Regions from separate parts of the Aminobacter sp. BA135 genome, predicted to be linked through region 1. Evidence: riboswitches for the same ligand, from Rfam matches in the RefSeq annotation. Region 1 holds a riboswitch; the other holds the start of a gene.
What was found. A riboswitch is a leader RNA that binds a small molecule or an ion and turns the genes downstream of it on or off. The one in region 1 is predicted to bind cobalamin.
Positions count from the first base shown of each region.

Region 2: it holds a riboswitch for cobalamin, as region 1 does, so the genes downstream of both, metE (5-methyltetrahydropteroyltriglutamate--homocysteine S-methyltransferase) here and SLT36_RS13630 (CbtB domain-containing protein) in region 1, are expected to answer to the same signal.

Region 1 is NZ_CP139572.1:2,805,589-2,812,927, forward strand. Features, by position in the region: gene SLT36_RS13605 (MerR family transcriptional regulator) at 1-144, shown strand, start outside; gene SLT36_RS13610 (CPBP family intramembrane glutamic endopeptidase) at 233-1,027, shown strand; gene SLT36_RS13615 (methyltransferase family protein) at 1,024-1,500, opposite strand; gene SLT36_RS13620 (DUF1624 domain-containing protein) at 1,497-2,495, opposite strand; gene SLT36_RS13625 (gamma-glutamylcyclotransferase) at 2,617-3,306, shown strand; cobalamin riboswitch at 3,374-3,570, shown strand; gene SLT36_RS13630 (CbtB domain-containing protein) at 3,606-3,782, shown strand; gene SLT36_RS13635 (CbtA family protein) at 3,799-4,575, shown strand; gene cobU (bifunctional adenosylcobinamide kinase/adenosylcobinamide-phosphate guanylyltransferase) at 4,568-5,077, shown strand; gene cobO (cob(I)yrinic acid a,c-diamide adenosyltransferase) at 5,077-5,694, shown strand; gene cbiB (adenosylcobinamide-phosphate synthase CbiB) at 5,705-6,670, opposite strand; gene cobD (threonine-phosphate decarboxylase CobD) at 6,669-7,339, shown strand, end outside.
Region 2 is NZ_CP139572.1:5,190,408-5,197,746, reverse strand. Features, by position in the region: gene SLT36_RS25255 (cold-shock protein) at 1-554, shown strand, start outside; gene SLT36_RS25250 (MucR family transcriptional regulator) at 813-1,277, opposite strand; gene SLT36_RS25245 (DUF982 domain-containing protein) at 1,522-1,824, shown strand; gene SLT36_RS25240 (DUF982 domain-containing protein) at 2,096-2,344, shown strand; gene metE (5-methyltetrahydropteroyltriglutamate--homocysteine S-methyltransferase) at 3,065-5,395, opposite strand; cobalamin riboswitch at 5,512-5,711, opposite strand; partial or broken gene SLT36_RS25230 (cytochrome P450) at 5,986-6,273, opposite strand; gene SLT36_RS25225 (cytochrome P450 family protein) at 6,240-7,339, opposite strand, start outside.

The DNA of each region.
Region 1 (7,339 bases):
CTCAAGCTGATGATCAAGCGCATCGAGGAGAAGCGCGAGGACCTGCGCCAGAAGCGCCGCGACCTCGAGGAGACGCTGGCCGAGCTCGACCAGGCCGAGGAATCCTGCGTCGAGCGGCTGGTCGAACTCGGCGTCAACACCTGACGCCCGATCCGGTCACGCTCTGCGGGCGGCAGCCCGGACTCGCCTACGGCATTGTGGTATGGTCAACTACCCCTCGGGAGTAGCCCCAATGTCCATGCTCGTCAGGATGGTTCGCGACTGGCCGGTCGTGAGCTTCGTGCTGCTGGCATTCGCGATCACCTGGATAGGCTTCATTCCGTTCTATCGGGCAGGCGGCGAAGACATTGCCTGGTTCACCTTCGGCCCGTTTGTCGCTGCCATCGTCATTTCGGCTGTCCTGGGCGGCTGGCCAAGGGTACGTGCCCTGCTTGCCTCGGTTGTTAAGTGGCGTGTGCCTCCGGTGTGGTACCTGGTGGCGATCGGCATGCCACTGGCGGTGCAACTGTTTGCGATCTGGCTCAATCCGATGTTCGGCTCGGCCCCGCCAAACTGGGCGAATGTGCCGGCCGTCACGGAAATCGCTGTCATGGTCGCGTTGCTCATGGTTTTCAGCGGTCCGCTTGGCGAGGAGCCGGGATGGCGTGGCTTTGCGCTACCCTTGCTTCTCGGCAAGCGTGGCGCGCTGACTGCCAGTCTGGTGCTCGGGCTGATCTGGACGGCCTGGCACCTGCCTCTGGTGCTGCTGAACGACTACAGCATTTCCAGTGCGCTCAATGTCATGGCCGCAGCGGTGGTGTTCACGTGGCTGTACCAGAACTCGGCCGGAAGCGTGCTGCCGGCAATCCTGATGCACACATCTCACCAGAACAGCGTCCGGTTTCTCGGCCGCGTGTTTGAAGGCGGCGATGCGGTCCAGCATCAATGGATCGGCTTGATCTTGTGGTTGGTATTCGCGCTGGCGATCATCGCGATCTATGGGACGATCAGTTTTCGCCGAAGGCAAGCGACCGCCGTCACCGGTTAGATCCAGCGCCGGACCTTCTTCGCGTAATCGATGTATCTCTTGCCGAAACGGGCCTGCAGGTGCTTTTCCTCCGGTACGATGGCGAGCTTTTGCGTGGCAAAGGCGGCAATGAGCGCCAGCGCCAGGAACCAGACATTGGCGGTGATCAGCCCGATTGCGATCATCAGCAGCGTGTTTGCGAAATAGATCGGGTTGCGGGTGAAGGAGAAGGCGCCCGACGTGACCAGATGCTCTGACGGCCTGTCGGGGCGGATGGTGGTCTTGGCCCGCTTCATCGTCTGCATGGCCGAATAATAGATCGCAACGACGCCGGCGACCGCCAGCCAGCCGGCGGCAAAAAGCAGGTCCGACAGCGGTTCGGTGATCCACGGCAAGGGATAGAGCAGTCCGAGCACCGCCGCCACCACGATTGCTGCGAGGTAGAGGATCGGCGGCCATGGCACCTTGCTGGGGGCGGCGTTGGGATTGGTCACTGCGCTCCTCCTGGTATCGTCTGATTTTCGGTGCTTGTCGTGCACATGGCGGCGGTCTGCCCGACATGGGCCTTCAACTCCGGGCTCTGGTCGGAGGCATAGAGCCGATCGAACGAATCATCCTTCTGCAACTCGTCGAGCATGCAGACACAGTAGCGCGAGCAGAAATCGGTGTCGCGGCTCTGCTCGCAGGATACCTGGCAGGATTTCAGGAAAGTGACCTCGCGGGTTTCGACCGGGGCCGGGAAGAGCTGGGCGAAGAGCCAGACCAGCGAGATCATCACCGGCTGGTGAATGAGGTAGAAGGCAAGGCTGTGGCGACCGAAGAAGGAGAGGGGGCGCGACCAGGCGCCGGGCTGAAGCCGCGCCATCTTTTCGATCAGGCCTGCCCTGAGCGCCAGTCCGGCGACGCCGATGCCAGCCAGCACCGCGCCGAAGAAGGGGAACAGCGGGACGAAATCGTTGGAGCGCGGGTTGGCGGTGGAAAGGCCGATCCAGACCAGGGCGGGGTGATTGAACGCCTCCGAGCGCAGATACTGGGGTGCTACGATCACCAGAGCGGCGGCGATCAGCGTCAGCACCGGCGGGACGCGCAGGAAGGCGAGGCCAAGCACGCTGGCGAGCGCGATATGATGCAGGATGCCGAAGAAGATGAAGGTGTCGGGCGTGGCGAACCAGGTGGCGACGGTGATCAGCAGTGCCGCCGCCGCCACCATGGCGAGCCGCCTGAAATAGCCGGGCCAGCGGATGCCCTTGGCATGTGCCAGCACCAGGCTGACACCGACGAGGAACAGGAAGCTCGAGGCGATGCAGCGCGCGAACAGCTTCCAGTTGCCATAGGCGGTCATGCCCGGATCGGCATAGCCGAAGAATTCGAGGTCCCAGGCGAAGTGGTAGATCGCCATGGCGATCAGGGCTACGCCGCGGGCGATGTCGATGACCGATACGCGCCGAGAAGGTGCTTTGATCTGGTCTGGGTCCAGTTGCATCGTCATGTTGTTCGCTTCTGCGTTTTCGGGTGTTGCAGCGCCCATGCAGCACTATCATGGTTGAAGCGGGGCGGAAGAGAGCAGAACTGTCTGTCGTGCACAGGGTTAAGCAATTGATGGGGCGGGCATGAGCGGACGAAAGATGGCGCTGACCGAAGAGCTGGTGGCGCGTTGCCATCGCGAGGTCGCCGACACGGGCCCCGACCCCGATGCGATGCATCTCGACGACGCCGACTATGAGGTGATGATCGACGAGACGCTTGCCGCGCGCCCTGGCAATGGTCCGTTGTGGCTGTTTGCCTATGGATCGCTGATCTGGAAACCCGAGGTGGAGCACACCGACGAAAGGGTGGCGCTGGCACGCGGCTGGCACCGTTCGTTCTGCATCAACATGACCCGCTGGCGCGCCACAAAGGCTGAGCCTGGACTGATGATGGGCATGGATCGTGGCGGCCAGTGCAAGGGCGTGGCGCTCAGGCTGACGGACGGCGACCGCCGCGAGCAGCTGGACAAGCTGTTTCGCCGCGAGATGACGCTGAAACCCTCCACCTACAAGCCGCGCTGGCTGAATCTCGCCACCGATGAAGGTCCGTTGACCGCGCTCGCCTTCGTCATCAACCGCAAAGGCCACGCCTATGCCGGCGCGCTGGGCGAGGACGCGGTGGCGGAGCGACTGGCGACGACATGCGGCCATTGGGGTTCGGCTGCGGACTACCTCTATAATGTGGTCAGCAACCTCGAGCAGCGGGCGATCCACGACCGGCATCTGTGGCGGCTCCAGCATCTGGTGGCCGAGCGAATCGTGGCCCGCGGATGATCGCCGGAACGCCGCTTTCGAGCGCGGCGGCGTCGGAATTTGGTTTGCCGCCCAAGCCATTTGTTTCTATAGTTGCGGCGTCGTCGGTTCCGTAACGGAATCAAGAGGGAATGCGGTAAGGGCCATTTGAAGGTCCGAAGCCGTGGCTGCCCCCGCAACTGTATGCGGTTAGCTCTCCCCAAATGCCACTGAAGCTTGCTTCGGGAAGGCGGGGAAGGGTGCCGATCCGCAAGCCAGGAGACCTGCCGGCGACAGGCACTTATCTCTGTGCCCTCGGGTGGAGGGCGAAAGGACTTACGATGAACACTGTTTCTGCTCTCGGCACCGACGTCTCTTCGCAGTCGCGTAGCATGCAGCTGGCGCTTGCCGCGCTGCTCGGCCTTTTCGTTGTTGGCTTCCTCGGGTTCTCGCATATGGACGTGGTGCACAACGCTGCCCACGACTATCGCCACTCGATGGCTTTCCCCTGCCACTAACCAAGGCGATCCAACAATGTCCATCTTCAGAAACGTCGTGTTCATCGCGGCGATCAGCGGGCTATTGGCCGGCGTGGTCCTTGCTGCACTCCAGACCTATGCAACCGTCCCGCTGATCCTCAAGGCGGAGACCTATGAGAACGCCGGCGGCGGCCATGAGCACGCCGCGGCACCAGTTGCCGGCACTGAGGCGAACGCCCCTGCGGCCGGCGCCGAAACCACGGCGGCACAGACTGCGGCGCCAGCCGAGGAAGAAGCATGGGCTCCGGCCGACGGCGCTGAACGTTTTGCCTATTCGGCGCTCGCCAATATTGTCAGCGGCATCGCTTTCGGCCTGATCCTGGTCGCCGTTTCCGAGTTTGCCGGTGGCATCGCCAACTGGCGCCAGGGCGTGTTCTGGGGCTTTGCCGGCTTTGCCGTGTTTACCCTGGCTCCCGGTCTTGGCCTGCCGCCAGAGCTGCCGGCGATGCCGGCCGCCGATCTTGGCGCACGCCAGATCTGGTGGACGCTGACCGTCGTCGCCACCGCAGCGGGTCTCGCGCTGATCGCCTTCAAGCAGTCGCTGCCGCTGGCGATACTCGGCGTCGCGCTGATCGTTGCGCCGCACATCGTCGGTGCACCGCAACCGGAAAGCCACGAGTCGCCGATTCCGGCAGACCTGCACCACAGCTTCGTCGTCGCCGTCACAATCACCAATCTGGTGTTCTGGGTCGTTCTGGGTGCGGTGGCGGGCTATGTGCGCAACCGCTTCATGAGCGAACCGGCGCCGTCGCTGAACGGCCGCCTTGCCTGAGAAGCTGACCTTCCTGCTCGGCGGCGCGCGCTCCGGCAAGAGCGCGCATGCCGAGCGGCTCATCACCCATTTTTCTGCGCCGTGGACCTATGTTGCCACGGCGCAGGCTTATGACGACGAGATGCGTGAGCGCATTTCGATCCATCTGGGACGCCGCGGCGAGGGCTGGCGGACGCTCGACGCGCCGCTGGATCTGGTCGGCGCGCTCGCCAGCCTGCCCGATGGCGCGCCTGTTCTGGTCGATTGCCTGACGCTTTGGCTTAGCAATCATCTGCTGGCCGATCATGACGTCGAGGCCGAATGTGCGGCGCTCGTCGAGGCACTGTCGCGACCGCGCGGGCCGTGGTTCGTGGTCTCCAACGAGGTCGGGCTCGGCATCGTGCCCGACAATGCACTGGCCCGCCGTTTTCGTGACGATGCCGGCAGGCTCAATCAGAAGGTAGCGGCCGTGGCCGAAGAGGTGCTGTTTCTTGTCGCCGGCCTGCCGATGAAGGTGAAATGATGAAGACGATCGACGAGCAGGAAGCCGAACGCCACCGCGCCAAGATGGCCAAGCGCAAGGCGGTTCAGGATGCCGAGGTCGCCGGCAAGACCATCGTCGAGAAGGGGCTGCTGATCGTCAACACGGGTCCCGGCAAAGGCAAGTCGACCGCGGCATTCGGTCTGGCGCTGCGCATGCTGGGTTATGGCCAGCGGGTTGGCGTCGTGCAGTTCATCAAGGGCGCCTGGCATTCGGGCGAGCAGGACGCATTCGCCGCCTTCGGCGACCGCGCCGTCTGGCACACGATGGGCGAGGGCTTTACCTGGGAGACGCAGGACATCAAGCGCGACATCGCCGCCGCCGAAGCAGCCTGGGCAAAGGCGCAGGAACTGCTGGCCGACCCGACAATTTCGCTTGTCGTGCTCGACGAGCTCAATATCGCGCTGCGCTATGACTATCTCGATCTGGTGGCGGTGGTCGCGACGCTGAAGAACCGTCGCGAGGGCCTGCATGTCGTGGTCACCGGCCGCAACGCCAAGCCGGCGCTGGTCGAGGCTGCCGACCTTGTCACCGAGATGGGCGCGACCAAGCATCACTTCTCGGCCGGCGTGAAGGCTCAGAAGGGAATCGAGTTCTAGCGCCGCTGTGTCAGAGCCAGATGGCGAAGCCGATCAGGCCGATGGCGCCGACCAGGATGGCGTCGGCGGTCCAGTAGAGGCGTAGTGCTGCGCGGATATCGCGCGCATTGGCGTCCCGGCGGCCGCCCGCGCCCATGAAGGCGTCCTCGACCAAAACGCCGCCATAGGCGCGAGGGCCGGCAAGGGCGAGGCCGAGCGCGCCGGCCATGGCGGCCTCGGGCCAGCCGGCATTGGGTGAACGATGTTTTTGGGCGTCGCGCCAGACGGCCTCCCAGGCGGCCTTCGGGTCGGCGCCGGGCACGAGGAAGGCGGCGAGCACGATGGCAAGCGCTGTCAGGCGTGAGGCCGGCAGGTTGATGAGGTCGTCGAAACGGGCGGCGGCCCAGCCGAAGGCTTCATGGCGGCTGGTGCGGTGGCCGATCATCGAATCGGCGGTGTTGGCGGCCTTGTAGGCGGCACCGCCGGCAAAGCCGCCAATGGCGAGCCAGAAGGCAGGTGCGGTAATGCCGTCCGAGAAATTTTCGGCCAGGCTCTCGATCGCCGCGCGGCAGACGCCTGCTTCGTCAAGCCGCTCGGGATCGCGGCCGACGATCTGCGACACGGCCTTGCGGCCGGCAATGATACCGCCGCTGTCGAGTGCGTCGGCAACCGCCTTTACGTGGCTGCCGAGGCTGCGCTGGGCGACGAGGCTGGAGGCGGCGATGGCGGTGAGCAGCATGCCTAGAGGTAACAGGCCGAAGAGGCGTTCGAGCGCGAAAGCGATCGTGGCGGGCACGACGACAATGACCAAGAGGGCGACCACACCCCAGATGCGGCGCAGGGCGTCGGTATCGGTGGCTCGGTTGAGGCTGGTGTCGAGAAAGGATATCAGCTTGCCGATCCAGATCACCGGATGGCCGATCTTGCGGACAAGCCGGTCCGGGTAGCCGAGACCGAGTTCAACCAGAAGCGACAGGAAGGCGAGCGGAAAAGACATGACGCTTCTTGCAGGACGTAGGACAGGGACCGTGGACCACGGCGGCAGCCTGGAACGGGCGAGGGCGCTGTTTCCGGGAGCGCCCGAACCATTCGTCGACCTGTCGACCGGGATCAATCCAAACTCCTATCCGCTTTTCGAGCTGCCTGCCACAGCCTTGTCACGCCTGCCCGAGCCGGGCCGGGCGCGCGACCTCGCAGCCGTTGCCGCCACTGCTTACGGTGCGCCGTCGGCCGCCCATGTGGTGCCGGCGCCGGGCACGCAGATCCTTTTGCCGCGCATCGCCTCGCTGGTACGGCCCGGCCGTGCCTTCGTGCTCGGGCCGACCTACCAGGAACACGCCCGCGCCGCTGCGATCGCCGGTCACCAGGTGGCCGAAACTCGTGATTTCGGGCAGCTTTTCGACGCCGACCTCGCCGTCGTGGTCAATCCGAACAACCCCGACGGCCGTGTCGTGCAGCGCAAGGAGCTGCTTGAACTGGCCGCTGGCCTGCACGCCCGCGGTGGACTTCTGGTCGTCGACGAGGCGTTCATGGATGTCGGCCCGCAGGCGCAGAGCCTTGCCGGCGACGTCGAGCAGGGTGGCCTCGTGGTGCTGCGCTCCTTCGGCAAGTTCTACGGGCTGGCCGGCATCCGTCTCGGCTTCGCGCTGGCCCACCCGGATATTGC
Region 2 (7,339 bases), 2.4 Mb from region 1:
ACGATGACGTGGTTTCTTTTTCCGAACGATCTGCCGAGCCAAGCTACTTTCAGCGTTCGTCGATCGTAACCGCGGACCCTGTCGACGCCGAAGTGGTGTGGTTCAACACCAGTAAAGGTTTTGGCTTTGTCAAACTGCCGGAGGGCACCCAGGCCTATCTGCACATCCGGGTGCTGGAGGCGGCCGGGAGCCGCGGTGTTTCCGAGGGAACGCGTCTGAAGGTCACAACGGAAGAAAGTCCAAGAGGTCATCAGGTCGCGCAAGTGCTGGAGGTCAGCGATCAGACCGCGAGAACTCAGCTACATACGCGTCGCACTGGAGAGTCCACCGCCGGGACGAGTGCCCAGGTGGAGAGCGAGGGCACGGTCAAGTGGTACAATCCCCAAAAGGGCTTCGGCTTCATTGCTCCTGAAAACGGCGAGAAGGACATCTTCGTTCATGCCACCGCGCTGACCCGCTCAGGACTGAGCATGCTGACGGAGGGTCAGAAGGTGTTTGTCCAATGCGGGCAGGGCAAGAAAGGCCTGGAAGTTCGGAGCATTCGCCTCGCTTAGAGCCAAATGCGTTGACCCTACCGAAATCGCGCCTCAGACAAAGAAAAAGCCCGCTACCGGGAGGAGGTGGCAGCGGGCTCGATTTAGAATGAGACGCGGGAGGAGGTGCGCCCCATTCAGCGTCGGCACCACATCTGGGAGGAGTAGATGGCCGACACCATGATCATACCGATTGCCGCGGATATTGCAACGCACAAATTTTATCTCGCGAGTGCGAAATGATGCCGGATCCGCTTAGCCGATCCTGAAAAATTGCTGTTAGGCTGCGGCTTTCTTGCGGGCACGCTTGGCAGGTGCCAGCGTTTCCGGTTCCTTCGGCTTGCGGCCCAGACCCATGGTCTTGGCCAATGCCGAGCGCGCCGCAGCGTAGTTCGGCGCCACCATGGGATAGTCCGCCGCCAGCCCCCATTTCACGCGATATTCGTCGGGCGTGAGGCCATAGTGGGTGGCTAGGTGACGCTTGAGCGACTTGAACTTCTTACCGTCCTCAAGGCTGACGATGTAATCGGGCATAACCGATTTTCTGATCGGCACGGCAGGCTTGAGAGCTTCCGGCTTTTCTGGCGCGGCACCACCAGCAGTGCCTTTCAATGCGATGTGGATCTGGCCGATAAGCCCAGGCAGTTCACCGACGGGAACCGGATTGTTCGAAACATAGGCTGAGACGACATGGGCGGTGAGTTCGATGAGGTTGTCAGCTTTGCTCTCGGTTTCTTCGGTCATGAAAACGCTCCTGCGGAATTAGACTAGCCGGTTAAGAATCACTTCATAGCTTAATAGTGACGACCGCGTTTGATGGCAACCAAGCCATTGCATGACGTGTTGGCGGATCGCTACACACCCGGCCGCAGTTACGGATCTTCCTCTTGAACCGTCATCGCCCTGACAACACATTGTGCCATGGTCGCCGTGTCGATGCGGCGCCTCTTCACCGCAAATTGGCTATTTGAAAAGTTGGGAGAAACCAATGAACGCTGAGGCTTTCAGCAGCCCCCTTTTTGTGAGGCGCGCAACCCACATCATCCAAGAGATTGCCGGCCTTGCGGATGCAATCGATTTTCTCAACGAATGGCCGGAAGACCGCAGAGACCTGATCCACGAAGCCGCCCTGAGGGCATGCTACGATGCATACGATGGGCGCAAGCCGGTAAGCACGGCGCGCAATGCCTTTTTCGGCTTTGCGAAGCGGGTCGCCATATTGGAAGATCCAACCTCCGCGATGCAGTGGATCGCCGCCTGCAGATCGGGCAGTGGAAAAGTGCAGGTGTAGACTTCGACGACATGTTTGAGACTGGCGAGGCGCGTCAAACAGTGCACTATGTCCAGGTTTCACAGCTAGACCGCGCGAATGAGAAGCAGTTCCTCACCATCGACTGCACAACCGCAGATCGCACGCAAGCTGACCATGGCCGGACGCAGCTCATGGCGATCGCTTGCCCGCCAATGGCCAGGCTCAATGGCGCAGGTGCAGCGGTCGCGTTCGGCTGAGTCAAGAAATGCGATCCGGGCTATTTGCCGCATAGTGGCTGTGGAGGAGGGGGATGACCGGGTTGATCAGATTTGAGAGGCCAGTCGTTGTTCAGGTTAGCCGCCGCAGCTCGGAGCGTATCGTGTTCGACGTCAACGACGCGGCCGCTATCTTGCTGCGGGATCTGCATCATGAGACCGATAAACGCAGAATAGCGATGGACACCTGTCTGCAGGTTTTACGCGGTAAGACCCATCCCCCAGCCGCTCGACGAGCTTTCGTCGCAGCCGCACTCGAAGCACGCATTCTGCGCAGTGATTGAGACTTGGGACGCCGCTCGTGAATTTCGGCCGTCTGCACATCGCTATTGAGCGCGGTCCGAACACCTTTGCCGGCATCGGCCAGGAGCAAGCTAACCCCGCAATTTCCGCGACGGCTTTCCTGGTCCGGCGCCGGATCTTGACCATCAAAACAGAAGGGGTCCGCGTGCCAGCTGCGGCCGCTCGGCTTCGCCGTCGCGGTGATCGTGATTGCAGCCAGAGGCAGACAGAGCCATCGAGCGGGAATTGGCCCGGTGCAGATGGCGGAGCGTCGATGCCGCTTCAACAGTCTCCGGAAGTACCGTATGAACCTTCCCCCAGCTTGGCCCTGCATCCGATCTCCCGAACACGCTCCGCGGACCGGCGCCGCGTGATCGCCGATGCCTCTCCCGATGGTCGGGAACGGGGTTTCGGCGATCAAGGTCGGGGAGACGATAGTGATTTCGATTATCCCAATCCGGAATAATCCGAAACGGGCTGGCGGAGAGCCTTCTCGTTTCTGGCCGGCTCATTTGAGGCCCAAGCCTCCTTCGATCGCCCGCCAACGGCGGCCTCTGGAACAGCTGACTTCGACGCGCCATGACAAGGGCCCCGGCCAGGCCAAGGTTGCCGAGGCGCTTCGTCACGGGCAGCTCGATTGCCTTGGGTGCGCCGGATGGACTCACCCCAAGATTGCCCGGTGTGTGGCGTTGCCGCTCACCGCCGGCGAGGGGCACCGAGCCCTACGCGGTCTGCGCTTTTTCCCGAATTGCGCGTGCCGCAGCCACCATGTTCATCAGGGCAGGGCGGACCTCCTCCCATCTGCGCGTCTTGAGACCGCAGTCGGGATTCACCCACAGTTGGCCATCCAGCAATCGATCGCGCGCAAGCATGATGAGTTTGGAAATTTCGCCCACTTCCGGGACCCTCGGCGAGTGAATGTCATAGACACCAGGACCGATCTCGTTCGGATATTTGAAGGTTCGGAGCGTATCGAGCAGTTCCATCTGCGAGCGCGAGGTTTCAATCGAGATCACATCGGCATCCATTGCGGCAATCGCGTCCACAATATCGCCGAACTCGGAGTAGCACATATGGGTGTGGATCTGGGTCGCATCGCCGACCGCTGTTGACGCCAGCCGGAAGCATTCGACGGCCCAGTCGAGATAGGCCTGCCAGTCGGCCTCGCGCAGCGGCAAGCCCTCGCGCAGTGCGGCTTCGTCGATCTGGATCATCCTGGCGCCGGCCTTTTCGAGGTCGCTCACTTCATCGCGAATGGCGAGCGCGACCTGGCGGCAGACGGCTGAGCGCGGAAGGTCGTCCCGGACGAAGGACCAGTTGAGGATCGTCACCGGGCCGGTAAGCATGCCCTTCACCGGCTTCGGCGTCAGCGACTGGGCATATCGCCACCAGTGTACCGTCATCGGCTGTTGTCGCGACACATCGCCAATGATGATCGGGGGGCGCACAAAGCGCGAGCCATAGCTCTGCACCCAGCCGTGTTGCGTGAAGGCGAAGCCGCGGAGCTGCTCAGCGAAATACTGCACCATGTCGTTGCGCTCGAATTCGCCGTGGACCAGCACGTCGAGTCCGATCTCTTCTTGCCAGCGAACGGCGGCTTCTATCTCTTTTTTCAGGAAGGCCTCATAGTCGACGTAACTCAGCTCGCCCTTGGCATGGGCTGCCCGCGCCTTGCGAACCTCGGCTGTTTGCGGGAAGGAGCCGATCGTCGTGGTGGGGAAGGATGGCAAGCCAAACGTGTCGCCCTGAAGCTTGGAGCGCACGTCGAATGCGCTCTTCCGCCGCGTCATGGCGACCTTGATGCTGGCGACCCGACCTTCGACGAGCGGATCATGCACCTTAGCGGATGTCGCGCGAGCGGCGGCAGCCTCAGCCGACGCCTCTAGTTCGGCGGCGACCGCGTCCCGGCCTTCAGCCAGGGCACGGGCGAGCACGACCAGCTCGTCGGTTTTTTGCGCCGCGAAGGCGAGCCACGATTTCACGTCCGCATCGAGTGTCGTCTCCATGTCCAGGTCGACCGGCACATGCAGCATCGAGCAGGACGGGGCGATCTCCACGCGGTCCAACGGCCAGCCGGCGACGATCGGCTTGATGCGGTCAAGTATGGCAGGCAGGTTCGCGCGCCAGACGTTGCGGCCGTCGATCAGCCCGAGCGAGAGCACAAGTTCCTTCTGCGCGAGCCGGCCGACGGTCTCCAACTGCTCTGGAGCGCGCACGAGATCGACGTGCAGTCCCGCCACGGGCAGAGAAATTGCGGTCTCGAGATTGTCTCCCAGCGATCCGAAATAGGTAGCGACCATGATCTTCAACTCGGGTGCTGCTTTTGACAGCCGGCAGTAGGCGAATTGGAGCGCATCCCGTTCGTTGGGAACCAGATCGACCACGAGCGCCGGCTCATCGATCTGCACCCAATCGGCTCCCGCGAGCTTCAGCCTCCGCAGGAGCTCCTCGTAGACGGGCAGCAGCCGTGGCAGGAGCGCGATAGGGTTGAAACCTTCCTCAGGTGACTTCGCCAACTTGAGAAGGGTAACCGGTCCAAGCAGGACCGGGCGAGTGTGGATGCCGAGCGCCTTGGCCTCGAGGAAATGATCGACCGGTTTCGCCGACGAGAGGGCAAAGCTCTGATCGTCCGTGAGTTCCGGCACAATGTAGTGATAGTTGGTGTCGAACCATTTGGTCATTTCCATTGCGGCAAGGCCATGCCCGTTGGCCGCATGCTCGTCACCGGCATGTCCACAATCCGCGGCCTGACCTTGGTTACCGCGCGCCATGGCGAAATAGGTATCGAGTGGGACCTCGCCGTCAGTCCAGGCGTATCGTGCCGGCACGGCGCCGACCATGGTGACGGTGTCGAGCACATGGTCGTAAAGCGAGAAATCGTTGGACGGGATTTTCGACACGCCGCGATCGTGCTGCTCCCTCCAGCTAGCGGCGCGTAGCGCCTTCGCCGTCGCGAGCAGGTCGGCTGCGGGAGATTTTCCGGACCAGTAGCTTTCAAGCGCGAATTTCAGTTCCCGCCGTCGACCGATACGCGGTACGCCGAGCGTTGCCACTGGAATTTGTTGAGAGACAGTCATGCCATACCCCGATGGTTGGGGCGTGGGGACAAGGAACGCGCGAGTAGGCGGCACGAAGCCGGGCTACCGCGACCTCCGAGACACCCCGCCCGTGGACGTTGTTCGTCGTGGCAGGTCTCCTGGCTCGCGGGTCAAAGCCTCTGCCCGTCTTCCCGAGGCCGTTCGCCTCAGTGACACCAATGGGCTTGGCTCGCCGCTAACAGTTGCGGGGGCAGCGCCGGCATCGCACCGGCTTCCCTCTTAGCTCCGCTACGGCAGTGCCGCGCGGAGAACCACGACATGCGCACAATCACAGCAGCTTCGCTCCTTGTCAATACATATAACGAGATGTTTATGTGATGATGCGAATAATGCCCTTGCGCTGATCGGTCTCTTTCGCCCAAAGCTGCATACGATGCGGCCTCTCATCAATGCAGGCTCGGAGAGGTCCTCGTCCCCATCGGCGACGCCGGATAAGATCGAGGTTGCCGGGCTCAAGGGCGTAAAGTCGGGCCAGGTCGTCACGGTCCGCCGGGAATCCCGGTATTTGTTCCCCGCTCGGCTTCGCTCGGCGTGCTTGCGCATTCCAGCGCGCTGATGACCATGGCCGGCAGCGAAAGGAGAGGTGGCGCCTCAGGTCGGCCGGGCTGGGGCTGGGCCGCCAGCGTCTCGAACAACTGTGTGGCGATCGCCTCGACCTGCCGCGCGAGCACCTTCACCCTGTGGTTGCTGAAGGCGGGCGCCACGATCGTGCGTAACCGGGCATGCTCGCCCCCCTCGTGCGAGACCAGCCGCCTCGGCGAACCGAGAATCACCGAATCCGGGGTGAATGCCGCACTCGCTAAGCGACGGAAGGGCGGAAGGTGACCGGCAGGCGCTGCGGGCAGCGAATGACATAAGACGGCATGTAGACGACGTCCTCTGCGGCGATGGCCAGCGCCAGATCCTCCAGTCGCCCGAACAGCGCGGGGAAGGCGCAGCGCAATTCCAGGCGCGCCAGCGCAGCGCCCAGGCAGGAATGCGGCCCCTCGCCGAACGACAAATGCGGGTTGTGCCGCCGGGTGACATCGAACCTGTCGCCGCCGGGACCGAAGGCCTTTTCGTCCCGGTTCGCCGCATGGAACGCCATCAGGACGGCATCGCCGCGGCGGACCATGCATCCGTCGATCTCCACGTCCCGGGTGGCATAGCGGAACGGCAGATTGGCCGCTGAGCTGCCCCAGCGCAGGATCTCCTCGATCGCCTGTGACCACGGAACTTGGCCGCTGCGCACCAGGTGCAGTTGCTGCGGATGCGTCAGCAATGCCAGCACGCCATTGCCGATGACGCCGGCGGTGGTCACGAAGCCCGCAGAGAGCACCATGAACAGCATGTCGATGAGCTCGGTGTCGGAAACGAGCTCGCCATTGTCACGCGCGACGATCAGGGCCGAAGCCAGATCATCGCCGAGCTGGCCCCGCTTGAGCGCGATCAGGCGACGGAAGAACTCCGGGATGCGCTGCCGCGTCTGTCGCACCTCTTCGGCTGTGGCGGAGGTGTTTGCCAGGCTGTAGGTGAGCGCGACGATCTCTTCGCGCTGTTCGTCCGGCAAACCGAACAGTTCGGCGATCACGTTGGTGGGCAGCGGAGCGGCGAACTCGCACATCAGATCGGCACTGCCGCCGCGCTGCGCCATCTCGGCCAGGAGTCGATCGACGCATTGTTCGATCCGTGGCGCCAGCAAGGCGATACGACTGGGCGCGAAGCTGCTGGACAGCAGGCCGCGCAAGCGCCGGTGATCGGCGCCGTGCGCCGTGGTCATGTTGTCCACTTTGCATATCCCGATCAGCGGATGATCCTCGGGAATCTCGCCGTCCTGCAGCGCCCGCCACTGTCGCCAGTCCTTGTTGAAATGCTGGTCGGAAAGCATCTGCCTGAGCGTCTGGTGACGGCCTGCCGCCC